3 regions of the Nonomuraea sp. NPDC050733 genome follow, and region 2 is predicted to be linked to each of the others. Evidence: predicted binding sites of a transcription regulator. Region 2 holds the regulator's gene; each other region holds the start of a gene.

Region 1 (9,864 bases), on a different contig from region 2:
CGCAGGTCCTGGTCGCCTACAGCGACGCGGGGCAGGAGCTGGCCCGCGTCACGCCGCCGCAGCTCGTCGCGTCGAACGGCCCGCAGGCGCTGTCCGGCGACGGGCGCACGGTGGCGGCCGTCGTGCGCGGCTCCAAGCAGCTGCTGGCGCTGTACGACATGGTGAACGACCAGGTGACGGCACGGCTGAAGGTGAAGCTGCCCGCCGGAGATCCCGAGATGGTCGACTGGACGGGGCCGTCGCAGGTCACGGTGCACCTGATGCGGTACCACGACACCAAGCCGACGTCGGTGACGATCGCGCAGATCGACTCCGGCACGGGCAAGGTGACGATCAGGGACACGTACACGATGCTGAAGGACACGTTCGTCTTCGCCGCCTGCGGCGGGTGACGAAGGAGGGCGGCGCGGTGGGGGCTGGGGCGTACGCTGCGGGCGTGAAGGTTCACTCCACCAAGGCGATGGCGGCGCGGGCGGTCGACCTGTGCGCGGTCCTGCTGTACGCGGGCCCGCCCGGGGGGCCGTCCGCAGGGCCCTCCGTCGGGCCGTCCGTCAGGGCGGGTGCCGGGCCGTCCGTCGAGTCGGTGGCGGCGGTCCTGCGGGCCCACGGCGAGACGGTCGTCCCCGTCCACGGCGCCCGTCCCGGACCGGCGGGCGAAGACCTGCGCGCGGGCGGTGACGGGCCGGCGGGCGGTGAGCTGCCGGTGGGCGGGGACGTGCCCGCCCAGCCGGCGAGCCCGGGGGCGGCGATGAGCCCGTACCTCGGCGAGGACGACGTCGCCGCGATGCGGGAGGCGGCCGAGCGGCTGGTGGAGGTGCTCGCCGCGCCCGGCCCGGACGAGGCCGCCGGGCTGCTCAACCGGCTGCTGGCCGGCACCGCCCGGCCGCCCCGGCTCACCAGCCACGGCGGCACGAGCCCGTGGCACGTCCACGTGGACAGCCGCGACGACGCGCCGTGGGCGGAGTGGTTCCTGGCGTCGTCGGCGATGGCTCTGGCGGTCCTGCTGGCCGAGCACCAGAGGGTGCCCGGCGGGCTGTGCGCCTCACCCGGCTGCCGCCGGCCGTACCTGGACCTGGGGGGCGGCAGTCCTCGCCGCTACTGCAGCGCCCGCTGCGCCACCCGCGAACGCGTCGCCGCCCACCGCTCCCGCGCCTGACCATCCCGGTCCGCTGTTCCGGTCGGGCGGTGACGGGCCGGGGGCCGCCTGTCACGGTCGAGGGCCGGAGAGGCGGGACGCGCGTGACAGCAGCGCGTACCCGCCCACGGCCGCCACCTGGAGCCCCGCCCCTACCAGCAGGGCCGTGCCCACGTCGTGCCCCACCAGCGGGCCCGCCACCGTGGACCCCGCCGCGAAAGATGTGATCTTGAGGCTGGCGCCCGTGGTGAAGATCTGGCCCCGCTGCTCCGCCGGCGCCTCGCGGTGCCGTACCGACAGCAAGGCCGTGAGCTGCGGCCCCTCCGCCACGCCCGCGAGCGCCGCGGCGAGCACCGCCACCCCGAACGCCCCCGTGAACGGCCCGGGCCGCGCCGCCGCCAGGTGCGGCGCGACGGCGGCGAGCGCGAGCGCCGCGCCGAGGAGCAGTGTCGCGCAGACCAGGATCATGTCGGGGGAGGGCGACGTGCTCCGCCGCCGGGCCAGCACGGCGTTGGTGGCCAGCGCGCCCCCGGCGGTCACGGCCAGCAGCAGCGCCCCGTACGCCGCCCCGCCCGCCAGCGCGCCCCCGAGCAGCGGCGCCCCGACCACGAACATCGGCACGCCGGCGTAGGAGACCATCGAGGTCACGGTCGCCCGGCGGAGAGGCGCGTTCCGGCCGATCGCCGTGAAACCGGCGGCCAGCTCCCGCCAGATGCCCTTCCCGTCCCCACGCCCCACGGAGTCCGCACCGGCCGCCAGGTCCCCACCGCGGTCCGAACGGCCGGGCAGCCGGTACGCGATCGGGGCCGCCGCCATCATGAGCGTCAGGGACACCACCACCGCGCTCTGCCCGCCCCACGCCGCCGCGATCCCCGCCACCGCCGCCGGGCCGGCCAGCCCCGCGGCGTTGTAGCTGATCGCGTCGAGCGCGCTGGCCCGCTCCAGGCGTCCCGCCGGGACCAGGAGGGGGAGCTGGGCGGTCCAGCCGCCGGTCAGGGCGGGCCCGAGCACGCCCGCGAGCACGGCCACCGCGATCAGCGCGGCGTCGGGCACACGGCCCAGGCCGAGCAGCACGGCCAGCAGGCCCCCGGTGTAGCCGAGCAGGCAGCCGGCGAGCATCCTGCCCGGGCGTAAGGCTCGGTCGAGCAGCACCCCGAGCAGCGGTCCGCCGATCGCGGCCGACGCGGTGAGCCCGGCCAGCAGCCACGACGCGACCACCGGCGACCCGGTCAGGGCGAGCCCGGCGACGAGCAGGGCGGGACCGGACATCTCGTCTCCGGTTCGGGCCGTAATCGCGCCGAACATGTAACGGGCTATCACCAAAGAGACGTTACAGGGTGGGCCTGCGATGCCGGGAAGGGGGGCGGTCAGCCGTCCGTGTCGTGGACCCAGCGTTCGGTGAAGAGGCGGGGAGTGGGCGCGTGGCCGGGGAGCGGCCGGGTGTGGGTGGCGCGCAGGCCGTCGACGGCGATGGCGACGAGGCGCGCCCGCGCGTTCACGGCCGCTTCGACCAGGTCGTCGCGGCCCCGCACGCGGAGCTGGTCGAGTACGGGGGAGCGGCCGAGCTGCTCGATCAGCAGGGAGACGTCCACGGCGGTGACGTCCGGTCTGAGGACTCCGGCCTCGTGGGCGCGGGCCACGAGCGCGGTCATGAGCTCGTCGGAGCGGCCCACCTTGGCCTGCATCTCCTCCGTCACCTCGATGGTGCCGGCGATCGGCCCGAGCGATCCCTGGCCGAACTCGGCGCAGGCGGTGACGAACCCCGCCAGCCCCTCCCACGGGTCCGGCGCGTCGAGGCCGCGCTCGCCGGCCTCGATCGTGCTGTCGAGGGACAGCGCGGCCAGCCGCTGGAACAGCTCCTCCTTCGTCCGGTAGCGGCGGTAGAGGCTCCCGATGCCGACGCCCGCACGCGCGGCGATCGCCGCCACCGAGGCGTGCGCGCCGTCGGCCGCCAGCACCTCCCGGGCGGCCCGGAGCAGCGCCCGGTCGTTGCGTTCAGCCTCGGCCTGGCGGGGGGCGCGGCGCGTGGGTCCCGTCATGGGCCCCGATCATACGCGCTTGCGGAGCATACCGCTCCGTTATACAGCAAACGGAGCGTTATGCTCCGGCTTGGGAGATATCTGTGCGTGCTGTCGTGATGGATCGGTTCGGCGGGCCGGAGGTGCTCCGCGTCCAGGAGGTGCCGGATCCCGTGCCGGGGCCCGGGCAGGTGCTCGTGGCCGTCGAGTACGCCGGTGTCACGTTCGTCGAGACGCAGGTGCGCGCCGGTGGCGGCCCGGCGGCGGGTGCGCTGCCGTCCCTTCCGGTGGATGCCCGGTTGGAGGCACGGTGGATGTCCGGTGGATGTCCGGTGGGTCTGCGCGGGCTGCGTGCCGTGCGGACCCACCGGACCCGGGGTGAGTCGAATGGGTGTTTGAAGATGGGCATACACTCGGCGGTATGAGGGGTGTTTTCCAGGCGTCCCTGCTGGGGCTGGACGAGGACGTCGCCGTCGGCCCGCTCGGCTCCACGGTGCGCCGGACGCGGCTCGACCACGGCGCGTGGATCGATGTGCGGCCGGGCTGGCTGTCGGGCGCGGACACGCTGTTCGAGCGGCTGGCGGAGCGCGTGCCGTGGCGGGGAGAGCGGCGGCGGATGTACGACAAGGTGGTCGACGTCCCGCGGCTGCTGAAGTTCTACGACGAGGGCGAGCGGCTGCCCGACCCGGTGCTCGACGACGCGCTGCGGGAGCTCAACGCCCACTACGGGGAGGAGCTCGGCGAGCCGTTCCGCACGGCGGGGCTCTGCTACTACCGTGACGGCCGCGACAGCGTGGCCTGGCACGGCGACACCATCGGCCGGGGCGGCACCGAGGACACCATGGTCGCCATCATCTCGGTCGGCACGCCACGGCCCCTGCTGCTGCGCCCGCGCGGCGGCGGGCAGTCCATCCGCCACGACCTGGGCCACGGCGACCTCATCGTGATGGGCGGAAGCTGCCAGCGCACCTGGGAGCACGCCGTGCCGAAGACCACCCGGCCCACGGGACCGCGCATCAGCGTCCAGTTCAGGCCGCGCGGGGTCCGCTGACCGGGCGTCTGCGGCGTTCGTCGGCTCAGATGGAGACCTTGGCGGTGGTCACCCTGCTGACGAGCCCCGACCCGGCGAACGTCAGGGTGCAGGACACCTTCGTCGCGTCGTCCGAGCGGACCGGGATCGACGCGTCGAACCACGGCGACACCTTGGCGAATCGGCACCGGGGCGCCCCCGTTCAACCGCCCGCCGGGTGCGGGACCTGCCGGCTCAGCCGGTACGCGCGGGGCGGCAGACCGTACTCCTGCCGGAACGCCCGGCTGAAGTGGAACGGGCTGACGAAGCCGGAGGCCGCCGCGACCTGGCCGACGTCCATGTCGGTGGCCTCCAGCAGCCGGGCCGCGTGCCGTACCCGGGCCTGCCGGACGGCCCGCATCGGCGGCGTGCCCGTCTCGGAGGTGAAGAGGTGGGCGAAGCGCGAGGGCGACAGTGCGACGGCGCGGGCCAGCGAGGCGACCGAGTGCGGGGCGCCCGGCTCGGCGGCGATCAGTGCGAGCGCGCGGCCCACCCTGGGGTCGCCGCCCCTCCCGTCGCCGCTCTCCTCGCCGGGGTGGCGGGTGGAGGCGGTGGCCAGGACCAGCACCTCCTCGACCGCGCCGAGCACCAGCTCCCGCGCCGCCGCCGACCCCGCCACAGCCGCCTCTGCCCCGGCCGTCCCCGCCCCAGCCGTCCCCGCCACAGCCACCCCGGCCACCGCGACCCCGGCCGCCGTATCGAGGGGCTCCAGCGCCGTGGAAGCGGTCGCCGAGGCGGTACCGGCCGGGGGGAGCCAGCGGGAGTCTCGCAGCGCCCGCCGGAACGCCTGGTCGAGCCGCTCGTGCAGCGCCCCGGGCACCCCCGCCACCAGATGGCACCCCGCCGCCCGCGCGTACGGCCCCAGCCACCCCCGCCACGACGGGCGCGGCTGGAAGTGCGCCCACCAGAACCGCCACCGCTCCGCCCCCGGCGCCACCCGGTAGTGCTGCGCCGCGCCCGCCGCCAGCACCACCAGATCGCCCGGCCCGGCCGTGAACGACGCGCCGCCCTGCTCCACCAGCCCCGCCCCCGCCTGCGTCCACATCACCAGCCAGCTCGGCGACCCGGCCGGCCGGCGAGTCGCGTACCCGGGCGCCCGGTCGAAGTGGCCCACGATGACCATCTCCGCGGCAGGAACGGACATGTCGTCAGCGGTCACGGGCATACCTTTCGAGGAGCCGGCTTCCTAGCGTGAGAAGCATGACGCTCACCGCCTTCCACGACCAGGGGTACGCCGTCGTGCCCGGACTCCTCACCCCCGCCGAGGCCGCCGAGCTGCGCGACACGTTCATGGAGCTGCACGCCGGTGGCCCCATACCGGGACATTTCCAGCCACAGCCGCAGGAGCCCGGCCGACCGTACGACATCCTGCGCGACTACCCGCGCGTCATGCACCCCCACCAGGTGAACGGCCTGGCCCTGCGCCGGCTCCTCGACCCGCGGATCGCGGCGATCCTGCGCGAGCTGCTGGGGGAGGAGCCGATAGCAGCCCAGAGCATGTTCTACTTCAAGCCGCCCGGGGCGCGCGGGCAGGCGCTGCACCAGGACAACTTCTACCTCCAGGTGGAGCCCGGCACCTGCGTGGCCGCCTGGATCGCCCTCGACCGCATCGACCGGGCGAACGGCGGCCTGGAGGTGGTGCCCGGCACGCACAGGATGGACCTGTTCTGCCCCGAGGAGGCCGATCTGGACGTGTCCTTCACCCGGGAGTACGTCCCGCCGCCGCCCGGCCTGGAACCCGTGCCGGTCGACATGGAGGCCGGGGACGTGCTCTTCTTCAACGGCAGCCTGGTCCACGGGTCCGGGCCGAACACCACGGCCGACCGGTTCAGGCGCAGCCTCATCTGCCACTACGCCGGCCGCTCCGCCGAGCGGATCTCCGTCCACTACCCGACGCTGACCATGTCCGGCGAGCCCGTCACGCTGGAGCCGGCGGCCGGCGGCGGCCCCTGCGGCACGGACGTCACCGGCCCCCACTGACCGTCGGCGGAGATCGGCAGCGTCGTCAGCCGCCGGAGATGTCCGACTCGGCGTCGTCGGGCACGACGCAGTCCCACGGGTCGTCCAGCCAGCCGTCCGGCAGCTGCACCTTGGTCCGCTCGCCCGACTTGCCGCGCGGGGTGTCGGTGTTGGGCGGCCACGGCTGATCCTGCTCCAGCCTGGCCAGCCCGTCCCTGAGCTGGTCGAGCGACTCGGCCGTGGCCAGCTCCCGCCGCAGCTCGGCGCCGACCGTGAAGCCCTTGAGGTACCAGCCGACGTGCTTGCGGAAGTCGGCCACGGCGTACCGCTCGAGGTCGAAGCACTCCACCAGGCCCTCGGCGTGGCGGGCCATCATGGCCGCCACCTCGCCGAGGTTCGGCCGCACTCGCGCCGGATCGCCGTCGAACGCGTTCGCCAGGTCCCGGAACAGCCAAGGCCGCCCCAGGCAGCCGCGCCCCACGACCACGCCGTCACATCCCGTCTCGGCCACCATGCGCAGCGCGTCGTCGGCGCACCAGATGTCGCCGTTGCCCAGCACCGGGATCTCGGGGACCGCCTCCTTCAGCCGGGCGATCGCCTCCCAGTCGGCCACGCCGCCGTAGTGCTGCCTGGCCGTGCGCGCGTGCAGAGCGATCGCCGCGACCCCCTCCTCGACCGCGATGCGGCCGGCGTCGAGGTACGTCAGGTGGTCGTCGTCGATGCCCTTGCGCATCTTCATCGTCACGGGCAGGGACCCCGCGTTCGCGACGGCCGCGCGCAGGATGCGCCGCAGCAGGTTGCGCTTGTACGGCAGGGCCGACCCGCCGCCGCGCCGGGTCACCTTGGGCACGGGGCAGCCGAAGTTCAGGTCGACGTGGTCGGCCAGGTCCTCCTCTGCGATCATCTTGACCGCCCGGCCCACCGTCTCGGGGTCGACGCCGTACAGCTGGATGCTGCGCGGAGACTCCGACTCCGCGAACCTGATCATCCGGAGTGTCTTGGGGTTGCGCTCGACGAGCGCCCGCGTGGTGATCATCTCGCACACGAACAGCCCGGCGCCCTGCTCGCGGCAGAGCACCCGGAACGGCGCGTTCGTGATGCCCGCCATCGGCGCCAGCACGACGGGCGGCCACACTCCTATCGCCCCAATCTTCACCTGGACATTTGTAGCGCAGGTCGGACCATGACCGGTATTCGCCGATAGGCTGGGAACCGGCATCTTCGCAGGGGAGGGGACGAATGCTCCTTCGCGTCCGCATCGCGCTTCCTGACCGTCCGGGGGCGCTCGCCGAGGTCACCCGGGTGCTCGGCGCGGCCGGGGCCGACATCACCCAGGTCACCGTCCTCGACAGGGGCGCGGGCCAGGCCGTCGACGACATCACCGTGTTCTGCCCCGAGGACACGCCGAAGGACGCCCTGCGCAAGAGCCTGGAGAGCATCGACGGCGTGACGGTCGAGGGCCTGTGGACCACCCGCGAGGCGCCCGGCACCTACCCCGAGCTGGAGATCCTCAAGTACATCACCACGGCCGGCGACCGGGCCCTGACCACCCTCGTCGACTCGCTGCCCGTGCTGTTCAGCGCCGACTGGGCGGCCACGGCCGCCGAGCACGGCGTCCTGTACGCGAGCTGGCGGGCGCCGCAGAAGGTGCCGCTGCCGGAGATCGTGCCGCCCCGGCCGGCGGCCGCCACGCTGGAGGGCGGCCTGCACGTCATCCACGCCCCGCTGCCGCCGCTCGCGCTCACCCTCCTGCTCGCCCGCTCCGACGGGCCGGCGTTCCACCGCATCGAGGTCCACCGGCTCACCCGCATCCTGGAGATCTTCCTCAGCCTCCCCGCCACGGAGCGCAGCGTGGCGCGGCAGCTCCGCAAGTAGCCGCCCCGCCGCTCGCCGGAGCGCGTGGAGTGAGCATCCACTCGAAAAACCCGCTAGAGTAGTCGGGCAACGCGGAAGTGGCTCAGTGGTAGAGCATCACCTTGCCAAGGTGAGGGTCGCGGGTTCGAATCCCGTCTTCCGCTCGGAGTTCGCCTCGGTGGAGTGGCCGAGAGGCGAGGCAGCGGCCTGCAAAGCCGTCCACACGGGTTCAAATCCCGTCTCCACCTCCAAGGACGATTAGCTCAGCGGGAGAGCGCTTCCCTGACACGGAAGAGGTCACTGGTTCAATCCCAGTATCGTCCACCACGCTGACCAGCATGACGAAGCCCCAGCTCACGGCACCCGCCGAGACTGGGGCTTTCTGTCGTCCCGATGCCGGCGGGATAGCGGCCCGAGCGCCCGGCCAGATGGCCTCAAGGGGCTTCGCCTCGATGGATATCGAAATACATATCGATCGGCCGGACATATCGCTATTGGACATCACGGTGCGGCCTCTGGTCTGCTCTTCCCCGCACGAACAACGGCACGAAGAGCGGAACGAGAACGGGGAGAGTTCGCATGCGGCATGTCCACCACACCACCAGGAGATTCCGGACGAAGCTGGGGGCGTCCGTACTGGCGATCTCCACGGCGTTCGCCGGAGCCGCCTGGAGCGCGGCGCCGGCGACGGCCGACGTCCGGGTGGCGTTCACCGGGACCACCGCGCAGGCCGGCGTCACGGGGGTGCGGGACGGCTTCCGTAAGGAACTGCGCGCGCTGGAGACCTCCTACCAGGGGCGCATCGGCGCGTTCGCGATCGACACGGGCACCGGCAAGACTCTCGCCTACCGGGCGCACGAGCGATTCCCCAGCCGGTCCACCTTCAAGGCGTTCGTGTGCGGCGCGATCCTGAACAAGGCGCGCACCGCCGACCCGGGCCTGCTGGACCGGACCCTCCACTGGACGCGGGACGACGTGGTCGTCGACTCCCCGATCACCGGTCTGGAGAAGAACGTCAAGAACGGCATGACGGTGGAGCGGCTGTGCCACGCGGCCATCACCGAGAGCGACAACACGGCCGGGAACCTGCTGCTCAAGCAGATCGGCGGCCCCTCGGGTCTGACGCGGTACTACCGGTCCCTGGGCGACCCGATCGGGCGGCTGGACCGCTGGGAGCCGGAGCTCAACAACTGGAAGCCGGGCGAGAAGCGGGACACCATCCTGCCCGCCCTGATGGCGCGCAACCTCCAGAAGATCACCCTGGGCGGCGCCCTGGCCCCCCAGGACAAGGAACGGCTGAACGGCTGGCTGCGCGCCAGCGTCACCGGACCGGAGCGCATCCGCGCCGGGCTGCCCAAGGACTGGACCGTCGGCGACAAGACCGGAGGCGGCGCCGGAGCGTACGCGCCCGGCAGCGACATCGCCGTCGTCTGGCCGACCTCGGGCGCGCCGCTGATCATCGCCGTCTACACCAACCGCACCGACCCGGCCGCCGTGATGGACAACAGCGTGATCGCCAAGACCGCGACCGTGCTGGCGCGCGCGCTGGGCAGGATGCCGTGACCGCGGACAGGCTCTCCGGGTCCGGGGGTCAGCAGGCCCGGGCGTCGTCGTCGAAGCTGGCGTAGTAGGAGGCGGCCATGTCCTCGCCGCCATGGCCCTGGGCGTCGGCCCGGCGGAAGCGTTCGGCGCCCGCCGCGGCCACGTCCAGCCGGACCCCGGCCCGCTCGCCCGCCTGGACGATCAGGCCGGCGTCCTTCACCGCCGTGGCGACCGCGAAGCTGGGCGAGCTCAGGTCGCCGCCCAGGATGAGCGCGGCCTTGGCCCGC
Region 2 (9,864 bases):
ATAACCGATGAGCAGAATGACGTCACGGGCGTCGACGTCAGAGCGGACGGCCCCCGCGGCCTTGCCGGCGTCGAGGAGTTCGGTCAGCGCAGCGCCGATCGGGCCGAGGCTGTGCGCGGACAGGTCCTGCCACACCGCCGCCTCCACGGCGGCGAACACCTCGCGCTTGACCTGCGCATAGTCGACCACCCGATCGAACCAGCGGGCCAGCGCGGTGAGCGGCTCATGCTCGGCGAGCAGGGCCGGCGCCGCCGCCACGAGCTCGTCCACGTCCTCCCGGTAGACCTCGGCGAGCAGCGACTCCCGGGTCGGGAAGTGGCGGTAGAGGGTGCCCTGGCCAACCCCTGCCTGCTTGGCGATCGCGTTGAGCTTGACCTCGTCCGCGTTCGCGATGACCGCCCGGGCCACCTGGATGATCCGGTCGCGATTACCGGCGGCGTCGGCCCGGCGCTGGGTTGAGTCCATAGTGGCCTCATTTTACTAAGCGGACACGTGTCCGGTACTCTCATGCAAGCGGACACGTGTCCGTCTGCATGAGAGGGTCCGCTATGACAGCCATTGACGGCAAGGTCGTCGCCATCACCGGAGCGAGCAGCGGCATCGGGGAGGCGACCGCGCGCCTGCTGGCCGAACGCGGCGCTGCGGTCGTCCTCGGCGCGCGCCGGACGCGACGTCTCGACGAGCTCGCCCGGGACATCCGCGACCGCGGCGGACGCGTCCTCACCTGCGCCACGGACGTCACCCGGCGCGAGGACCTCGACCGGCTCGTGGGGCGGGCCGTGGCGGAGTTCGGCCGGCTCGACGTGCTGGTGGGCAATGCCGGCATCGCCAAGACAGGCCCCGTGGCCGACCTCGACGTCGACGGCTGGTCGGCGATGATCGACGTCAATCTCCGCGGCGTGCTGAACGGCATCGCCGCCGCCCTGCCGGTGTTCCGCCGGCAGGGCCACGGCCACCTGGTGACCACGGTGTCGACGTCCGGCCTGAAGATCGTGCCCACCCAGGCGGTCTACGCGGCGACCAAGAACGCCGTCCGCACCCTGCTGGAGGGGTTGCGGCAGGAGTCGACCGACGGCGTGCTGCGTACGACGGCCATCTCGCCGGGCGTGGTCCGTACCGAACTCGTCGACTCGATCGACGACGTTCAGGTCCGCGAGCAGGTTCGTCGCAACATGAACACGTTCGCCCTCGACCCTGAGGCCGTGGCCCGCGTCATCGGCTTCGCCATCGAGCAGCCGCACGACGTCGAGATCGGCGAAGTCACCATCCGCCCGACCGTCCAGGGCTAGCCGCGGCCCTTCGACCTGGGTGACGCCCCGACCTGCCCTGCGGAACATGTCAGACCACGCGTACTGGACAGCACTCGTCGCACCGCACGCGACAGCAGGCCTGCCGGCAACGCGGACAGGGAACCGGACCTTCGTCCGGTTCCCTGTCCTCTGGAGCTTTCAGCGCCTGGGAATCAGCTGCAGCCGCTCGTCGAGCCGCAACCCTCGCAGACGTAGCAGCTGCCCGCCGGGCGCATCTTGGTGCCGCAGGTCATGCAGAGCGGCGCGTCCGCCGTGAAGCGCTGGTGGCTCTCCAGCGCCTTGGCCGACGGCTTGAACTCATCGGGCTGGTCGCCCGCCTTGTCCGCCGCCTTGTCCTCGAGGCGGGCCTCGATCGGCGCCGACTGGGCGAGCGCCTCCCGGTCGACCGTCTCCTGCAGCGGCGCCGGGTCCTCGCCGCGCTGCTGCGCCGCGCGCTCGGCCGCCGAGAAGATGCCCAGCGCCGCCCGCTCGTCGTACGGCAGGTGGTCGAGCGCGAGGCGGCGGAAGATGTAGTCCATCACCGACGTCGCCATCCGGATGTCCGGGTCGTCGGTCATGCCGGCCGGCTCGAACCGCATGTTGACGAACTTGCTCATGTACGTCTCGAGCGGCACCCCGTACTGGAGCCCTATCGAGATCGCCACCGAGAAGGCGTCCATGACGCCCGCCAGCGTCGAGCCCTGCTTGGACATCTTGAGGAAGACCTCACCCAGCCCGTCGTCCGGGTAGCTGGAGGCGGTCATGTAGCCCTTGGCCCCGCCGACCGTGAAACGGGTCGTCGTGCTCGGGCGCTGGTTCGGCATCCGCCGCCGGGTCGGGCGGTTGACCTCGATGACCTTGACCTCGGGCTCGGCCTTGACCTCCTCCTTGGCCTCGCCCTTCTTGGCCTCGTCCTTCTTGCCGCCGGCCGACAGCGGCTGACCGACCTTGCAGTTGTCGCGGTAGACGGCCAGCGCCTTCAGGCCGAGCTTCCAGCCCTCCAGGTAGACCTGCTCGATGTCGTCGATCGTGGCCGACTCGGGCAGGTTGACGGTCTTGGAGATGGCGCCCGACAGGAACGGCTGCGTCGCCGCCATCATGCGCACGTGGCCCATCGGCGCGATCGCCCGCTCCCCCATCGCGCAGTCGAACACCTCGTAGTGCTCCTTGCGCAGCCCCGGCGCGTCGACGACGTGGCCGTGCTCGGCGATGTACTCGACGATGGCCTCGATCTGCTCCTGTTGGTAGCCGAGCTGCCTGAGGGCGCGCGGGATCGTCTGGTTGACGATCTGCATGGAGCCGCCGCCGACCAGCTTCTTGAACTTGACCAGCGCCAGGTCCGGCTCGATGCCGGTGGTGTCGCAGTCCATCATCAGGCCGATGGTGCCGGTCGGGGCGAGCAGCGACGCCTGGGCGTTGCGGTAGCCGTTCTTCTCGCCCAGCTTGAGGCACTCCGACCACTGGCGCGACGCCTCGGCGTGGATCTTGGAATCCATGGAGCCGACGGTGCGCAGGTTGTCGTTGGCGGCGGCGTGCTTGCGCATGACCCGCTTGTGCGGCTCCGCGTTGCGGGCGTAGCCGTCGTACGCGCCGACCGCGCCGGCCAGCTCGGCGCTGCGCCGGTACGACGTGCCGGTCATCAGCGAGGTGATGGCGCCGGCGACGGCACGGCCGCCGTCGGAGTCGTAGGCGTGGCCGGTGGCCATGAGCAGCGCGCCCAGGTTGGCGTAGCCGATGCCGAGCTGGCGGTAGGCGCGGGTCGTCTCGCCGATCTTCTCGGTCGGGAAGTCGGCGAACGTGATCGACACGTCCATCGCGGTGATGATCAGCTCGGTCAGCTTGACGAAGCTCGGGACGTCGAAGGTGTTGTCGTCCTTCAGGAACTTCAGCAGGTTGATGCTGGCCAGGTTGCAGGAGGAGTTGTCCAGGTGGACGTACTCGCTGCACGGGTTGCTGGCGGTGATGCGGCCGGTCTCGGGGGTGGTGTGCCAGTCGTTGATCGTGTCGTCGTACTGGACTCCGGGGTCGGCGCACTCCCAGGCGGCCTTGGCCATCTTGCGGAACAGGTCCCGCGCGTCGATCGTCTCGATGACCTCGCCGGTGAGGCGGGCGCGCAGGCCGAACTCGCCGCCCTTCTCAACCGCACGCATGAACTCGTCGGAGACGCGGACGGAGTTGTTGGCGTTCTGGTACTGGACCGAGACGATGTCCTTGCCGCCGAGGTCCATGTCGAACCCGGCGTCGCGGAGCGCGCGGATCTTGTCCTCCTCGCGCGCCTTGGTCTCGATGAACTCCTCGATGTCGGGGTGGTCCACGTCGAGGACGACCATCTTGGCGGCCCGGCGGGTGGCGCCGCCGGACTTGATGGTGCCCGCGCTGGCGTCGGCGCCGCGCATGAACGACACCGGGCCGCTGGCCGTTCCGCCGCTCGACAGCAGCTCCTTGGAGGAGCGGATGCGCGACAGGTTGACGCCCGAGCCGGAGCCGCCCTTGAAGATCACACCCTCTTCCTTGTACCACTCGAGGATCGACTCCATCTGGTCGTCCACCGAGAGGATGAAACAGGCGCTGACCTGCTGCGGCGACTGGGTGCCCACGTTGAACCAGACCGGCGAGTTGAAGGCGAAGACCTGGTGGACCAGCGCGTGCTTCAGCTCGTGGTCGAAGATCTCGGCGTCCTCGTCGTCGGCGAAGTAGCCGTGCTCGATCGCGGTGCGGGTGTAGACGCCCACCACGCGGTCCACGAGCTGCTTGAGGCTCCACTCGCGCTGCGGCGTGCCGACGGCGCCGCGGAAGTACTTGGTGGTCACGATGTTGGCCGCGTTGACCGACCAGAACTCGGGGAACTCGACGCCCCGCTGCTCGAAGTTGATCGAGCCGTCCCGCCAGTTGGTCATGACGACGTCGCGACGCTCCCACGCGATCTCGTCATACGGATGCACGCCCGGCTTGGTGAAGATCCGCTTCATCTTCAGGCCCTTGCGGGGACGCTTTCCTCCGCGCGCGACTGAACCGCTTGCCGTCTCCGTCATGACTCCCCCTTCTCCGCCTTCAACTGTTCGATCTCGGCCTCGAAGTCCGCCAAGGTCTCGAAGCCGCGATATACCGATGCGAACCGCAGGTAGGCCACCTCGTCCAGCTCCCGCAGCGGGCCCAGGATCGCCAGGCCCACCTCGTTCGAGGGGATCTCCGCCGCGCCCCTCGCCCGGATGGCCTCCTCGACCCGTTGCCCGAGCTGGGCCAGCGAGTCCTCGCTGACCGGCCTGCCCTGGCAGGCCCGCCGCACGCCCGCGACCACCTTGTCCCGCGAGAACGGCTCCGTCACGCCGCTGCGCTTGCTCACCATGAGGAGTACGGTCTCCTGGGTGGTGAACCGGCGGCCGCACTCGGGACAGGTGCGGCGACGCCGGATCGCCCCGCCGTCGTCCGTCGAGCGACTGTCGATGACCCTCGTGTCAGGATGGCGACAGAACGGACAATGCACGCGTTTCGCCTCCTGCCCCGCGGCCACCCCACCCGGCCTCGCCGCCGCGTCGAACGCCCCTGCCCGGGTTGACCAGGGAACGCTCACGCCCGCCCCATGGCATGCCATAGGGCGGTCACGAAAACACAAGGTGTGGTGAACTACATCGGTGTAAGTACTAGATGTTGTGGTCCAACCGTAGAAGCGCGCGACCATGAACGCAAGTTGAGCCACACCTGTCTCAGGGAAGCCGCTGATCAGCACGGCATGTTCCCGCCGGCCCCGGCGTGTCGGCCCCTTCTCGACGGGTACGCCCCAGGCGACCGTCCCGTACGCGGAGAAGAACACCTTTCACACCGTTCAAAACCCACGCTGCACGCCAGGCCACCGAGACCGCCCCTTGCGGATCGAACCACCTTCGAATGGGCATAGTGCCCACTTCATTGGGCAGCGAGTCAGCCGGCTGCCTCATCACGAGCGCGGAGTGGTACCAGAACTCGCTCGCCGACGATCGTTCGAAGATCTCCGACTGCTACCGGAACACATTCAAGGCCGGCGCCCGAACTCGTTCGCCGAATCAGCCGTCGAGCCGTGAATGGCCGCAGCAGCGCCGTCAGCCGTCGAAACATGGGCCGTAGCGGCATTCGGTGCCATGGCGGCATGGGCGGCCGTTCTGGCGCCGAGCCAGAAGCAGCACACCGACAACAGCGTCGCCACCGCGACCATGATCGCGGCCCGTCCGCGCCGGGTCAGCCGCACCGGCCTCGCCTGCCGCCCACGCTTCCCGGCGACGGGAGCCGTCCGCATGGGTCGGTTCCGAACGGCGCCCGTCCGAACAGGCCCCATCCGATCAGACGTCTTCCGCACGGCCCTTCGCTCACGCGCCCTCTCCGGCCTCTCACGAGCCCCTCTTGCGAGCCGAGCCTCTGATCCGACCCCCGGGCCGAGCCCCGCCTCTCGACTCTCACCGAACCCTCGCCCTTGATCGCCCGTTCGCCTCTGACCGGCCCCTCGTCTCTGATCGGCCCCCCGCCCCTGAGCACTGCCTCTCCCCTGAGCGAACTTTGCGCTCTGAGCCGACCTTCCCCCCTGTGCGCCCGCCGCCCCTTGGGAGACTCCTCGCCTCCGGGCAGACCTCGCGCCCGGGGCAGCCTCTCGTCCCTGGCCGAGTCCTCGCCCCTGACCCGCTACGGGCTCCCCGCTGCGGCCCCCCTGAACGACGGAGCCGATCCGAGCCACCGGCACAGACCCACCGCCCCGGCCACCAGCCTCAGCTCCTCTCCCCCCAACGTACGAAGCGGCAGCGTCTCCGCTTGTAACGCCGCCCGCCCCAACGCGACCGGTCCCCGCACCGCCCGCCCCAGCACCCTTGGTCCCGACGCGACCCGTCCCAGGGCCATCCATCCCAGCGCCGCCGGGCACGATCGAGAGCCGCCCGCGCCCCGGGGGCGAACCGCACCCCGGCGCCTGTCCGCCTTCGGCGACATTCGCGCCTGCCGCGGGGGAGCCGCCACCCCCGACTCGTCGGTCTTCCGGTACGCCGGCTTCTCCCCCGCGCCGGCCCTCACACGGCTCCCCGGGGAGGTCAAGGCCCTCGGCGTCCGTTCTGGGTGGCGGGACGAGCCACAGTTGCGGTCTTCCTCTCGCGGCGGAGGCGCGACCGGCCCCGCGGGCCGGCGTCGCGTCGGTGCCCGGCGACACACCACCACTGCGCGAGACGTCCTCCCGCATCTGAACCCCACCCCTCGAAGTGCCACCTGCGGTCCACCCGGCCGCGAACCGGACCCGGTCGCCGGGTCCGGCCCTACCATCCAGTACGCCCAGAACGCGCGAAGCGCTCAGCCAGACCCGCCGTCACGACGGGCCGGCGCTCCCGTCTCCATGCACCGCAGCCGTCTGCTCCGGGATTACGGCCGCTCCGCCGGCTCTCTGCACCGCCACCGTCTGCTCCGGAAGCGCGGTCCCGGCCCAGGGGTGACGACGGACGCCTTGTGACGACCGGACGGCGTGCCGCGCCGGCTCCGGCCGTCCCGCCTGCATGTTCCGCTCGGCCACTCTGGTCACCTCACCACCACCTCCGCCCTGCCCGGATGGTGAATTGTGGCGTAAACCGAGGCGTCTGCGAATACTGAACGCTTTGTCCTCCCCCACGGTCCGCCCGCTCCCGACACCGTCGTTCTTGATCGCCTTTGTCCGGCCCCCGGCGACCCGCGGTCGCCCGACGTCGTCGCTGGTCATGTCCGTGACCGCGGTGGCGCGCACGATTGACCTCCCACGCCGTCCAGGGTCCGAGAAAAAGACCCAATAAAGATCAGCAAATCGAACACGGTGTCGATCGAACTCCCGTACGATGTTGTACACCACGTCACTGATAATTTCGAGGACGACTCGAACAATTGTTTGAAGATGATCTTCAACAGCGATACGGTCGCTGTGTGCGACATGGAGACCACGGACCGGGAGGGCCGGCCGGAGCGGCAGGCCACCCGGCGACGAGGAGGAGAGCATGAGCGAGCGAGATGACGCAAACGGGGTCACAGACCTCGCGGTGCGCCGGCGCGACTCCCTGGGCCTGACGCCCAGGCAGCGCAAGATTCTCGAAGTGATTCGCGATTCGGTGCAACAGCGCGGATATCCGCCGTCCATGCGTGAGATCGGCGAGGCCGTCCAGCTGACGAGCACGTCGAGCGTGTCGCACCAGTTGACGGCGTTGCAGCGTAAGGGCTATCTGAGGCGCGACCCGCACCGGCCGCGCGCCCTCGAAGTCCGCCTGCCGGGTGAGCCGGCACTGTGGGTCGACCCCGACGCCTCCTCCGAGGAGCCCACGGTGAGCCGGCCCACGGCCGCCTATGTGCCGCTGGTCGGCCGGATCGCCGCCGGTGGGCCGATCCTCGCCGAGGAGAGCGTCGAAGACGTCTTCGCGCTGCCCAAGCAACTCGTCGGCGAGGGCACCCTGTTCCTCCTTCAGGTCGCCGGTGACTCCATGATCGAAGCCGCCATCGCCGACGGTGACTGGGTGGTCGTGCGCCAGCAGCCCGTCGCCGAGAGCGGCGACATCGTGGCCGCCATGATCGACGGCGAGGCCACGGTCAAGACCTTCAAGCGCAAGGACGGCCACGTCTGGCTGGTCCCTCACAACCCCAACTACGACCCGATCCCCGGCGACGAGGCCAGCGTCCTGGGCAAGGTCGTGGCGGTCCTCCGCCGCCTCTGACCCACCCCGCCGCCGACGGCTCCCCGGGAACACCCTGGGGAGCCGCGACCGGCTCCAGCAGGCGCTGTGCGCTCGCGCCACCGGGTGTCAGCGGGGCGTAGCCGACACGGACGTACGTGGTTGCGCCCCCGGCAGGGCGGCGAAACGTCGGGTCGAGATGGCGACGAGGAGTCCGAGTGCGGCGTAGGCCGCGCCGAGCAGGCTGGCGGCCGGCCATCCCGCGGCGCTGTAGGCCCAGGTGGTGGTGATCGCGCCGAGCGCGGAGCCGAGGGAGTAGAAGGCCATGTAGGCGCCGATGACGCCACTGCTCTGGTCGGGGCGGGCGGCGGTGAGCAGGTGCTGGCTGCTGACGTGAACGGCTTGCACGGCGAAGTCCAGGACGATGACGCCGACGATCAACAGCCACAGGGATGATCCCGCCTGGCCGATCAGCGGCCACGAGGCTGTGAGCAGGGCAAGTGACCAGCCGGTGACCGAGGGCGCCAGACCTCGGTCGGCCCATCGGCCGGCCCGGGCCGCGCCCAGCGCCCCGGTGAGACCGGCGAGTCCGAACAATCCGATGTCGGTGGTGCCGAGGCGCCATGGCGCGTCGCCGAGCGGGAGCGCGAGCCCGCTCCACAGCGTGCCGAAAGAGGCGAACAGGAAGAACGCGACCAGTCCCCGGCTGAGGAAGAGCCGGTCGCCGACGACCAGACGACCGACCGATGACAGCAACTGCCCGTACCGGGCGCGGGGCCGGCGGAGGTCGGCCTTGAGGGTGAATCGGGCGGCGAGCGCGAGCACCGCGCAGAGCCCGGCGATGACGAGGTAGACCATGCGCCAGTCGGCCAGCTCGCCCAGCGTGCCCGCGACCACCCGCACTCCGAGGATCCCGATGACCACGCCCGAGGTGACCGCTCCGATGTTGCGGCCGCGCTCGCCGGCCGGCGAGACGGCGGCGACGTAGGCCACCGTGATCTGGACGACCACGGCGAACAGCCCGGCCAGGGCCAGGCCCGCGATCGCGATGCCACCGCTGGGTGCGGCGGCGGCCACCACCGCACCTGCCGCCGTGAGCAGCAGGTGCACCATGATCAGCCTGCGGCGGTCGAACAGGTCACCGAGCGGGACCAGCAGCACCAGCCCCGCCAGATAGCCGATCTGGCCGGCGGCGACCAGCCACCCCAGTGCCCCTTCCCTCAGCCCGAGGTCCTCGCCCGCGGCCTCGAGGACCGGCTGGATGCCGTAGATGGCCGACACCGCCACCGCGCACACCAGCGCGAGCACGGCCCGCTGCCTCCCGGTCAATCCTGACGACATGTCACCCTCCGATAAGTTGCGAAATGCAACTCACCTGACGCTAGGGCATACTGGTTTCATATTGCAACTCATCGCGGAGGGCCCAGTGGACGTCGCACTCGCTGCGGGAAGCTCGTGGACCGACCCGGCCTGCCCGGTCGCACGGACGGTCGACCTGATCGGCGACCGGTGGAGCCTGCTGATCATCCGCGACGCGATGGACGGGGCGACGACCTTCACCGAGTTCCATCAGCGGCTGGGGATCGCCCGCAACATCCTCACCGACCGGCTCCGCAGGCTGGTCGAGCACGGCATCCTTGACAAGAGCGCCGCCACCGACGGCAGACGGCACACCTACCGGCTCACCGAAGCCGGGCAGGACCTCTTCACGGCCGTCGTCGCTCTCCGCCAATGGGGCGAGCGGCACGCCTTCGCCCCGGACGAGCCGCACTCCGTTCTCGTCGACGACCAAGGGCGGCAGCTTCCCGAGCTCCAGCCGCTCGGCCAGGACGGCGCGCCGCTCTCCGCTGAGGCGTCGCACGTCCGGAAGACCGCCTGAGCCCAGCCGCGCTTCCATCTCGGCGTCGCTCGCCGCCCCGCCGGGTGCCCATGAACGCTGG
Region 3 (9,864 bases), on a different contig from region 2:
GTCGTTCAAGATCAAGACCAACTGGCCGGACCGGGCGGAGATCACCGACGCCGACGGCGGGCGCATCGACGACGGCAAGGCCGGCGGCTCGGTGCAGCAGCTCGTCGGCTACCTGGACAAGGCCACCAAGAAGGACGTCGCCAAGCTCGGCAGCGCCTACAAGGTCGGCCAGGCCGTGGGCCGGGGCGGGCTCCAGGAGACGTTCCAGAAGAAGCTCGCGGGCACCCCGACGACCCAGATCCAGACCGGCGGCAAGACCCTGCACACCATCGAGGGCACCGACGGCGAGCCGGTGAAGACCAGCCTCGACCCCCGCGCCCAGGCCGCCGCGGTCGCCGCGGTCAAGGACGTCAAGAAGCCCACCTCCATGGTCGCCGTGAAGGCGAGCACCGGCGAGATCCTGGCCGTGGTCAACAACGTGGGCGGCTTCAACCGGGCCCTGGACGGCCGCTACCCGCCGGGCTCCACCTTCAAGGCGGTCACGGCGATCGGGCTGCTCGCCGCGGGCGTCGCACCCGGCGACTCGGTCACCTGCCCCAAGTACGCGACCGTGGGCGGGCTGAAGATCCGCAACTCCGAGGAGGAGGAGTTCGGGTCGCTGTCGTTCCTCGACTCCTTCGCCCACTCGTGCAACACCACGTTCGCGCCGATGGCCGAGCGGCGGCTCGGCGCCGACAAGCTGCTGCGGACGGCGGAGTCGGTCGGCTTCAACCAGCCACTCAACATCGGCGTGCCCGCCACCAAGGCCAGTCTCCCGCGCGCCCAGTCCGACGCCGAGCTCGCCGCCGAGGCGTTCGGGCAGGCCCGGATCACGGCCAGCCCGCTGTCGATGGCGTCGGTGGCCGCCGCCATCGCCGACGGCACCTGGCGCCCGCCGACGCTCGTGCCCGGGCTCCCGCAGAAGGCCGAGGAGCACCCGCTGCCCGACGGGGTCAAGGAGTCCATGCACGAGCTGACCGCCGCCGTGGTCACCAAGGGCACCGCCAAGGGCGCGGGCCTGCCGGCCGGCACCCACGGCAAGACCGGCACCGCCGAGTACGGCACCGGCGAGAAGCTGGAGACGCACGCCTGGTTCATGGGGTTCAAGGGCGACGTGGCGTTCGCGGTGGTGGTGGAGGGCGGCGGCACGGGCGGCAAGGTCGCCGCGCCGATCGCCGCCGCCTTCCTGCGCGGCCTCTAGCCCTGGGACTCAGGACAGGAAGCGGTCGATCTCGCGGGCGACCGCCTCCGGCTTCCCGCCCGCGGCGGCGTTGCCGGTGGCGTTGTGGTCCAGGCCGCGCAGGACGACCCGCCGGGCGTCCGGGAGCACGCCCTCCAGCGCGGTGAGGTTCTTCCTCAGGTAGGCCTGGCTCCTGGACCCGCCCAGCAGCAGCACCTCGGCCCGCAGCTCCCGCAGCCGGGGCAGCAGGCCGGCCGTCTCGGCGACCAACCGCGCGTCGTGGTGGATCGTGGGGGCCAGCTCGCGGAAGCCGGCCTCCTCCCCCGTCCCGGTCCGCTCCTGCCGCTCGACGAACGTGGTGGTGAGCCGTTCCATCAGGCGGCGGGGCATGATCCGGAACACCGGCGAACCCATGCGGGTGCCCAGCATGCCGGTGACGAGCGCGGCGCTGGTCCGCCCCTCGGCGATCTCCCGGTCGAAGCGCGCCAGCCAGCCCGTGTCGTTGGACCCGTCGATGTCCAGCGGCGGCTCGAACGCGACGACGCGGCGGACGTCCGGCCGGGACAGCGCGGTGAGCAGGGCGATGATCGCGCCCGAGCTGACCCCGGCCACGTCGCGCGCCCCGGTGGCGTCGAGCAGCGCGCAGACGTCCTCGACGTCCTGGCGCACGCCGTGGCCGGGACGCCGGGGGCCGCTGGCGCCGCGTCCGCGGCGGTCGGGCACGTAGAGGGTGTGGGAGCCGGCCAGGGCGCGGGCCAGCTCGATGTTGCTCGGCCCGGTCTGCATGGCTCCGTGCAGCAGCACCAGGCCGGGCCCGTCACCGAGCCGGCGGTAGGCGACGGCGGTGCCGTCGGCGGAGGTCACGTGCTCGACGACGGTCTTCATGTTGCGCATGGTCATTCCCCATCCGTGGTGTGGGCGTGCAGGTCCACGCGGGGAGGCCCGGATATGCTTGCGAGTGCCATCTCGTGGCCGGGATCCGCCCGCGCGGGTCTCGCTTCGAGGTTTCGAGGGCTCCGGCGGCGGTGTTCCCGCACCTCCTCCGGGGCCCTCCTCCGTGTTCAGGTCAGTCCGTGACGCTCCCCCTTTCGGCCATCTCGGCGACGTCCGCGGGCAGGTGGCCCGTCCCGTGGAAGGCCCGCCACTCCTCCAGCCGGGGGAACGTGCCCGCGGCCAGCTCCTCCAGCAGCGACCGGGTCCAGGCGGCCTCGGCCTCGCGCATCGCCAGGCCGTACTCCGACTCCAGGACGAACAGCCGCGGGAGGTCACCCGCGTCGTGCTCCAGCGCCGCCCGCTGGGCGGCGACGAGCTGCTCCAGGGCGTCGAGCCGCCGGCGCAGCAGGGCGGTCACCTCCTCGGGCGGAAGCCCGCCCATGACCGACAGACCCGCCTCGAACCTGCGCGGCGCCTCCTCCGGGTCGGCCAGCAGCTCGCGCGTCCAGTCGGCCAGCTCGGCGCGGCCCTCGGCGGTGATCTCGTAGACGGTGCGTTCGGGCCGGCCGCCCTGCCGGTCGCTGCCCGCCTCGCGCAGCAGGCCGTGCCGGGCCAGGTTGTGCACGACGGTGTAGAGGGACCCCCACTTGATCGCCATGTCCTGGTCCTTGCCGCGGGCCCGCAGGACGGAGGCCATCTCGTAGGCGTGCATCGGGCGCTGTGCCATGACGGACAGCACGGCGAGGGCCAGCAGGCTTCCCACCTTCCGCCGCTTCGCCATCTCGCGCGCCTCCGATCGGTTGCTCGTGTACGAATACTCGTCTACGAGTGTACGTACGCGAGCAGCCCATGGCCAGTGGAGTTCGGTGGGGCATTGACTACAAAGAGAGACCTATGGCGAGACGGGGCGTCTGTTCACCCGTGAGCGCCGCTGTCGGAGCAGGCCAAGCCGTGCACGGTGGGGAACCGCACCGGCGGACGACCCGATCGCTCCAGCCTCGCCCCCGGCGGGAGCTCCGGGCCCGATCATCCAACAAAGGCTCAAAAATCCACCCAAGACGGCTACACATGGGCCGAGATGGGGAAATGCGGATCAGAAGGACGTGGCGCTTCCGTGCTGGAGGACCATGACCAGCAGGGTAGCCACGAGCGTGGCGATGAGCACCCAGCTGATCAGGATGATGACCGTCGAGCGGCGCGGCCTCGGCCGGAGCCGGCCCTGGCCTGTGGCCTTGGCCTCGTTGCGTCGGACTCGCTCGTTGAACGACTCCAGTCGTGCCACGAGACGGGGATCGTCGTCGACGAGGTGCCGTTCGATCTGTGCCAGCAATCGCTCCTCGTCCTGCGACCAGGCCATGGGTGCACCTCCGGAACGCAAGCTCTGTGCGGGTGTTCTGCCCAACCCTGAAGATCATTAGCCCCCGCCCTGTCAGGTAATTGCCGCCTCTTTCCATTTGCGATCATCATCGAACTTATGTTCCAATCAAGGACATGCGCTGGGACAATCTCCGCCTGACGGGCACCGATGCGGACGATCCGGTCGTGCCGCTGTTCGCCCGCGGCGCGGTCACGCGCACGTTCGACACCCCCGAGTTCCGGGGGATGACGTTCTACGAGATCCACGCCCGCTCGATCATCAACCGGGTGCCCGCCGCCAGCCGCGTCCCGTTCGAGCGCACGATCAACCCCTACCGGGGCTGCGGCCACCGCTGCGTCTACTGCTTCGCCCGCAACACCCACCGCTATCTCGACCTCGACGCCGGGGCGGACTTCGACTCCAAGATCGTCGTGAAGGTCAACGCTGCCGAGCTGACCCGCAGGGAACTGGCCGCCCCCGGCTGGCGCGGGGAGCACGTCGCCATGGGCACCAACGTCGACTGCTACCAGCGCGCCGAGGGCCGTTACCGGCTCATGCCGGGCATCCTGGAGGCGCTGCGCGACGCCGCCAACCCGTTCTCGATCCTCACCAAGGGCACGCTGATCCTGCGCGACCTCGACCTGCTCGCCGAGGCGGCCGAGGTCACCGACGTCAGCGCCAATGTCTCGGTCGGCTTCCTCGACGCCGACGCCTGGCGCTCCGCCGAGCCCGGCACCCCCGACCCGCGCCGGCGCCTGGAGGTGTGCGCGACGCTCAACGAGCGCGGCATCGACTGCGGGGTGCTGATGGCGCCGATCCTGCCCTACCTCACCGACTCCCCCGCCCAGCTCGACCGCACGGTCAAGGAGATCGCCGAGGCGGGCGCGACGCACATCGCGCCGATCGTGCTCCACCTGCGGCCGGGGGCGCGCGAGTGGTGGCTGACGTGGCTGTCCCGCGAGCACCCGCGCCTCGTGCCGCGCTACCTGGAGCTGTACGGCAGAGGCGCCTACGCGCCGCAGGCGTACCAGCGGCGGATCACGGAGCAGGTCAGGCGCCTGGCCGAGCACCACGGGGTCGGCGCCACCACCTCCGGCCGCACCCGCCGCGTCCGCCGGCCGCGCCCCGCGGACACACCGGCCGCCAAGCCTCCGGCGGCCGAACAACTGCCTCTGCTGTGACACTTTGCGGCGTATGGGGCAGCCCTGACTGGACTCGCCCATGATGCGATGTCGGGTTTCAGCGCTAAACGGGTATTAAGCGGCCTAGTGTGCCATTCGGGCACCATAGCCACTCGGGGGAAACGATGGCAGAGGCCAAGAAGAAACCGGCGACCAAGTCCGGCAAGTCCAAGAAGGAAGCGATCAAGACCAGCAGGCAGGTCAAGGACGCCAAGAAGGACAGCCGGAAGCCGGACGAGGCGTAGCCGGTGAGATGACGGGCAGCCGCGGCCCCGGCCCGGCTGCCCGCCCCCCGCGCACTCTCCGTCCCGGGCCGCTCACGCGCACGTGGCGCAAGATCTCGGCTCCATCACCGGTGCAACCTTAGCGGCATTTGGGGCGTCTAATGATCATAGGTGGGGATAGTGCCACGGGGATGAATGGTGCACTCCGCCGAAGCGAGACAATAAGCCGGTGGTGAGAATGGCTCACCACCGGCCACGTGTGTTGTGACACTCTCGAGCCAAGGGGGATCCCGCAGGTGCGCGCACTGGCACGCAAGGGCAGGTCGGCGATGGTCCGGCTGTACAAGGGCTACAACCGGCGCAAGGTGCGCAAGGCGCCGCCCCCCTCCCTTCATCAGGTCCGGATCCTGCTGCTGCACGCCAACGGCATGGGCGGGACGATCAGAACCGTGTTCAACCTGGCCAGCTACCTGGCGCGTGAGCACGACGTGGAGATCGTCTCCATCCTGAAGGAAGCCGAGCAGCCGTTCTTCCCGATCGACCCGCGGGTGAAGTTCCGCTTCCTGGACGACCGGCTGAACCCCAGCCCGGATCCCGTGCGGGCGATGCTGTCGAAGATGCCGAGCCGGCTGATCCCCAAGGAGGAGACCGCCTACCACCGGTTCAACCTGTGGACCGACCTCAAGCTGGCCCGCTACATACGCTCGCTGGACACCGGCGTGCTCATGGCGACCCGGCCCGGCCTCAACCTGGCCATGGCCCAGCTCGCCCTGCCCAGCGTCATCACGGTCGGCCAGGAGCACGTGGCCCTGCGCACGCAGGTGGAGCCGATGCAGGAGCTCATCAAGTGGCGCTACCGCCGCTTCGACGCGCTCACCACGCTGACCAAGGCCGACCTGCGCGACTATCGCGCCACGCTGCCCAAGAAGCCCAAGCGCCTGGTGCGGATCCCCAACGCCGTGCCGCCCATGGAGGGCGGCGTGTCCAAACTGGACGCCAAGGTCGTCGTGGCCGTCGGCCGGATGACCCGGCTCAAGGGCTTCCACCGGCTGATCACCGCCTGGGAGCAGGTCGCGCAGGCGCACCCCGACTGGCAGCTGCGCATCTTCGGCGCCGGTCCGCAGGAGGACAACCTGCGCACCCAGATCGCCGAGGCCGGCCTGGAGGGCAAGGTCGTGCTGCCCGGCCCGACGTCCGACGTGGGCGCTGAGCTGGAGAAGGCGTCGATCTTCGTGCTGAGCTCGCGCCACGAGGGCTTCCCGATGACGATCCTGGAGGCCATGGCCAAGGGGCTGGCGATCGTCAGCTTCAACAGCCCGCACGGGCCCAAGGAGATGATCACCGACGAGGTCGACGGGCTGCTCGTCAAGCCGCGTACCAACGCCAACCTGGCGACGTCGATCATGCGGGTGATCGAGGACGAGGACCTGCGCCGCCGGCTGGCCGCCGGCGCGCTGGAGACGGCCCGCACGTACGACATCGACGCCGTCGGCGCGCAGTGGGACGCCCTGCTGGAGGAGCTGCTGGCCCGCCGCAACGGCACCTGGGTCAAGCCGGAACCCGCGACCGCCGCCACCCCGGAGACCCCGGACGGCCCCGAGGACTCTTCGCAGGACGACCCCCGGGACGAGGACGATCCGCAGAGCGCGGACGAGGCCGGCGACGATTTTGACGGCGAGGCCGCCCGTGAGGCCGGCGCCGGCCGTGACCGGGAGGAGCCGGGACGGATGGCGTACGACCTGCACGGCCCGGCCGTGAACCAGGCCCCCGCCTCGTCCGCGTAACCGCACCTCACTTCACCCCGGCGCCGGCGTCGCGGCCGGACGGCGCAGCGCGGCCCGCAGGTTTCCTGCGGGCCGCACCGGTGGGACACCGACCCGGCCGGCCCGGGTCGTGTGGAATCCCTTCGCACGATCACCCGCTGAGGCCGACGTCACGCGGGTTCGGGCCGTGCAAGTCACACCTTCCTGCCCTGCCCGATGTCCATGCCTTACCGTGTCAAAGTCGGCCATGGCGGGAATCTCTCTAGAGATCTGTGCCCAACACCCCGTCACCCCCACTTCGGAGGCGTGCTTGAGCACGAAGGACACGGTCGCGCTCATCGCGGGAGGCGTCCTCGTGGTCTCCCTGTTCGGGACCGCGAAGAGCACCCAGGCCACCGGCTCCGCCGTCAACACCGCCACCAGCCCGCTCGCCAACGCCGGCGGCACCCGCCCCGGCCTGGCCCCCGTCACCTCCGGCGCCGACCGGGCCGCCGCCCGCAAGCTCATCTCCCGCCTGCGTGTCAAGGGCCGCGGCCCCTCCACGGGGTACGCGCGCACCCGGTACGGCGACAACTGGGCCGACACCGCCTCCGGCGTCCCGTACGCGGGCAACGGCTGCCGTACCCGTGACGACCTGCTGACCCGCGACGGCCAGGAGGTCCGCTACCGCAAGGGCTCCCGCTGCGAGGTGGTGGCCATGCGGCTGACCGACCCGTACACGGGCCGGTCCATCGAGTGGCGCAAGGCCCGCGCCGACGAGGTGCAGGTGGACCATGTGGTCCCGCTCGCCTACGCCTGGCGGATGGCCGCCACCCGCTGGCCGATGTCCAAGCGTCTGGACTTCGCCAACGACCCGCTCAACCTGCTGCCCGTGGACGGCGCCGCCAACGAGCAGAAGGACGCCTCAGGCCCGGCGAGCTGGCTGCCGCCCCGGCGCCGCATCCGCTGCGCGTACGTGACCCGGTTCGCCCAGGTCGCGCTCAAGTACGGTGTGCCGGTCATCCCGGCCGACAAGCAGGCCATGCTCACCCAGTGCCGCTGACGACCGCGGGAAGGGAAAGGGCCGTCCGGGGCTTCTACCGGCCGTCCAGCCATGCGAAGCCGTGGCCGAACGTCGTCTCGGCCAGCGCCCGCTGCCCGGCGACGTTCGGGTGGAAGAAGTCCCACTTGCTGATGTGGTCGAGCGTGAACCGGAACCGGAACACCGCCCCCTCGTCCGTACGGCAGGCCTCCCCCAGCGCGGCGCACGCCTCGGCCGCCGCCTGGTTGTAGGCGATCACCCGATTCCGCACCCGTTCGCGCCGCGCGACGTCGGCGCGCTTGACCGACGAGGGGCGGGCCAGCATGGACTGGCAGATCCGCCCGCCCGTCCAGAACGTGCGGGCGAGCACGTTGCCCCTGCCGACGTGCCACAGCCGCCGCAGGTCCGGGATGCCGGCCACGAACACCCGCACGCCGGGCACCCCGTCACGCAGCGCCGCCAGCGCCGCGTCCAGCCGCTGCCGGTACACCTCCACCGGCGTCATCTCCCGCTCGGTGCCCACGCACGCGTCCTGGGCGCCGATGAGGATCGTCACGTAGCCGGGTTTGAGGTCGATCGCCTGGCGTACCTGGCTCATCAGGCCGGCGCTGGTCGCGCCGGGCACGGCGAGGTTGCGGTTGTGCCCGCGAAGGTCGCCGTCGAGCCGCAGCAGCCGCAGGTAGTGGCTGGCGACGTCGGCGTTGTCGCCGGCCGACCAGGAGCGGGAGGTGCACGAGACGTACCAGCCGCAGGCGTTGAACCCCGCGGAGATCGAGTCGCCCAGAGCCACCATCGACGTCGGCGCCGGGACGCCGGTGTCGGCCCGCGCGGCGACTTGCGCGGCGGCCTGCACGGCACCGGGGCCGGACAGGAGGACCAGGGCGGCGAGCAGGCGAGGGATCATGGCCCTCAAGGTAGGGACCCGATCTTGGACCGGCTATGACCGGCGGGGAAGGTCGGCCATTTCACAACCGACTTCATATCGCGGCTTGACAGTCGCCCCGAGGCCCGGCGGGCCCAGGGGTCCAGCCCGCTAGGACCCCAAATTGGCAAATGTCGAGGTTTTTCTTGGATCCATGACCGTTACCACCCATTCCAGGGGGTCACAGTCGAACGTGTTCAGTTCCCGCATAGAGTGTCTTGGGTGAGTGTCGCGCTCGGAACCACCCGCCCGCTACCGGTTCGCACCACCCCCGTGGGCGACCCCGGTGACCTGCTGGCTTCCCTGCCGAGGACCGCGCCGTTCGCGTGGATCCGTCACGGCGAGGGGCTCGTCGGCTGGGGGGAGGCCGCTCGCGTCACCGTGCCGCCGGGGCCGCGCCGCTTCGCGTGGGCCCGCCAGTGGCTGGCCGACGTGCTGGGCGACGCCCGCATCGAGGACGCCGTCCAGACGCCCGGCTCCGGGCCCGTCGCCTTCGGCACGTTCACCTTCGACGAGGACGCGCCCGGCTCCACCCTGATCGTGCCCCGGACGATCCTGGCCCGCCGCGACGGCCGCGCCTGGCTGACCACGGTCGGCGAGCCGGGCCTGCAGCCGTTCACCCCGATCCGCACGCCGGGCCGCATCCGCTACAGCGACGGCAGCCTGACCGCGCCCGAGTGGGAGGCCATCGTGGCCCGGGCCGCCCGCCGCATCCGCGCCGGCGAGCTGGAGAAGGTGGTGCTGGCCCGCGACCTGCTGGCCACAGCCGAGCGCCCCATCGACATCCGGCTGCTGCTGGACCGGCTCAGCCGCCGCTACCCGGAGTGCTACACCTTCTCCGTCGCGGGCCTCGTCGGCGCGACGCCCGAGCTGCTGGTCCGCCGTACCGGCAAGCACATCGAGTCGCTCGTCCTGGCCGGCACGACGCCGCGCGGCACCAGCGCCGCCGACGACCTCGCCCGCGGCACGGCCCTGTTCGCCTCGGAGAAGGACCGCCACGAGCACGAGTGCGCCATCGCGTCCGTCCGGCAGACGCTCGCGCCGCTGTGCTCCTCGCTGCACACGCCCGACGAGCCGGAGCTGCTCGTCCTGCCGAACGTCCAGCACCTGGCCAGCCACGTCACCGGGCGGCTGGCCGACGGGGCGTCCGTGCTGGACGTCGTGGCGGCCATGCACCCGACCGCCGCCGTCGGCGGCACGCCGACGGGCACGGCGATCGAGGTGATCCGCGAGCTGGAGGGCATGGACCGCGCGGGGTACGCCGGTCCGGTGGGCTGGATCGACGCCCACGGCGACGGCGAGTG

The links. Region 2 encodes LexA, which represses DNA repair genes until DNA is damaged. Its sites were predicted from a motif close to TCGAACANNTGTTCGA; they were not measured.
Region 1: AB0H64_RS23990 (alpha-ketoglutarate-dependent dioxygenase AlkB) is a predicted target of LexA. The motif match lies at 3,537-3,552, and genes of this name have one in related genera.
Region 3: AB0H64_RS17920 (Rv2578c family radical SAM protein) is a predicted target of LexA. The motif match lies at 3,559-3,574, and genes of this name have one in related genera.

The regions. Positions count from the first base shown of each region.
Region 1 covers NZ_JBFAHO010000015.1:144,301-154,164, forward strand. The annotation lists gene AB0H64_RS23965 (hypothetical protein) at 1-392, shown strand, start outside; gene AB0H64_RS23970 (CGNR zinc finger domain-containing protein) at 437-1,156, shown strand; gene AB0H64_RS23975 (MFS transporter) at 1,208-2,440, opposite strand; gene AB0H64_RS23980 (TetR/AcrR family transcriptional regulator) at 2,503-3,174, opposite strand; partial or broken gene AB0H64_RS23985 (NADPH:quinone reductase) at 3,258-3,413, shown strand; gene AB0H64_RS23990 (alpha-ketoglutarate-dependent dioxygenase AlkB) at 3,575-4,204, shown strand; gene AB0H64_RS23995 (hypothetical protein) at 4,230-4,355, opposite strand; gene AB0H64_RS24000 (AraC family transcriptional regulator) at 4,386-5,381, opposite strand; gene AB0H64_RS24005 (phytanoyl-CoA dioxygenase family protein) at 5,423-6,202, shown strand; gene dusB (tRNA dihydrouridine synthase DusB) at 6,228-7,337, opposite strand; gene AB0H64_RS24015 (ACT domain-containing protein) at 7,421-8,056, shown strand; tRNA gene AB0H64_RS24020 (tRNA-Gly) at 8,128-8,199, shown strand; tRNA gene AB0H64_RS24025 (tRNA-Cys) at 8,213-8,286, shown strand; tRNA gene AB0H64_RS24030 (tRNA-Val) at 8,288-8,362, shown strand; gene bla (class A beta-lactamase) at 8,615-9,598, shown strand; gene AB0H64_RS24040 (NAD(P)-dependent oxidoreductase) at 9,627-9,864, opposite strand, start outside.
Region 2 covers NZ_JBFAHO010000005.1:365,400-375,263, forward strand. The annotation lists gene AB0H64_RS13430 (TetR/AcrR family transcriptional regulator) at 1-465, opposite strand, end outside; gene AB0H64_RS13435 (SDR family oxidoreductase) at 549-1,289, shown strand; gene AB0H64_RS13440 (vitamin B12-dependent ribonucleotide reductase) at 1,463-4,321, opposite strand; gene nrdR (transcriptional regulator NrdR) at 4,318-4,773, opposite strand; gene AB0H64_RS13450 (hypothetical protein) at 5,299-5,511, opposite strand; gene lexA (transcriptional repressor LexA) at 7,259-7,966, shown strand; gene AB0H64_RS13460 (MFS transporter) at 8,054-9,265, opposite strand; gene AB0H64_RS13465 (helix-turn-helix domain-containing protein) at 9,351-9,803, shown strand.
Region 3 covers NZ_JBFAHO010000009.1:86,021-95,884, forward strand. The annotation lists gene AB0H64_RS17900 (penicillin-binding transpeptidase domain-containing protein) at 1-1,180, shown strand, start outside; gene AB0H64_RS17905 (alpha/beta hydrolase) at 1,190-2,053, opposite strand; gene AB0H64_RS17910 (PadR family transcriptional regulator) at 2,226-2,873, opposite strand; gene AB0H64_RS17915 (DUF3040 domain-containing protein) at 3,186-3,449, opposite strand; gene AB0H64_RS17920 (Rv2578c family radical SAM protein) at 3,584-4,630, shown strand; gene AB0H64_RS17925 (glycosyltransferase) at 5,151-6,638, shown strand; gene AB0H64_RS17930 (HNH endonuclease family protein) at 6,928-7,659, shown strand; gene AB0H64_RS17935 (SGNH/GDSL hydrolase family protein) at 7,694-8,542, opposite strand; gene AB0H64_RS17940 (isochorismate synthase) at 8,783-9,864, shown strand, end outside.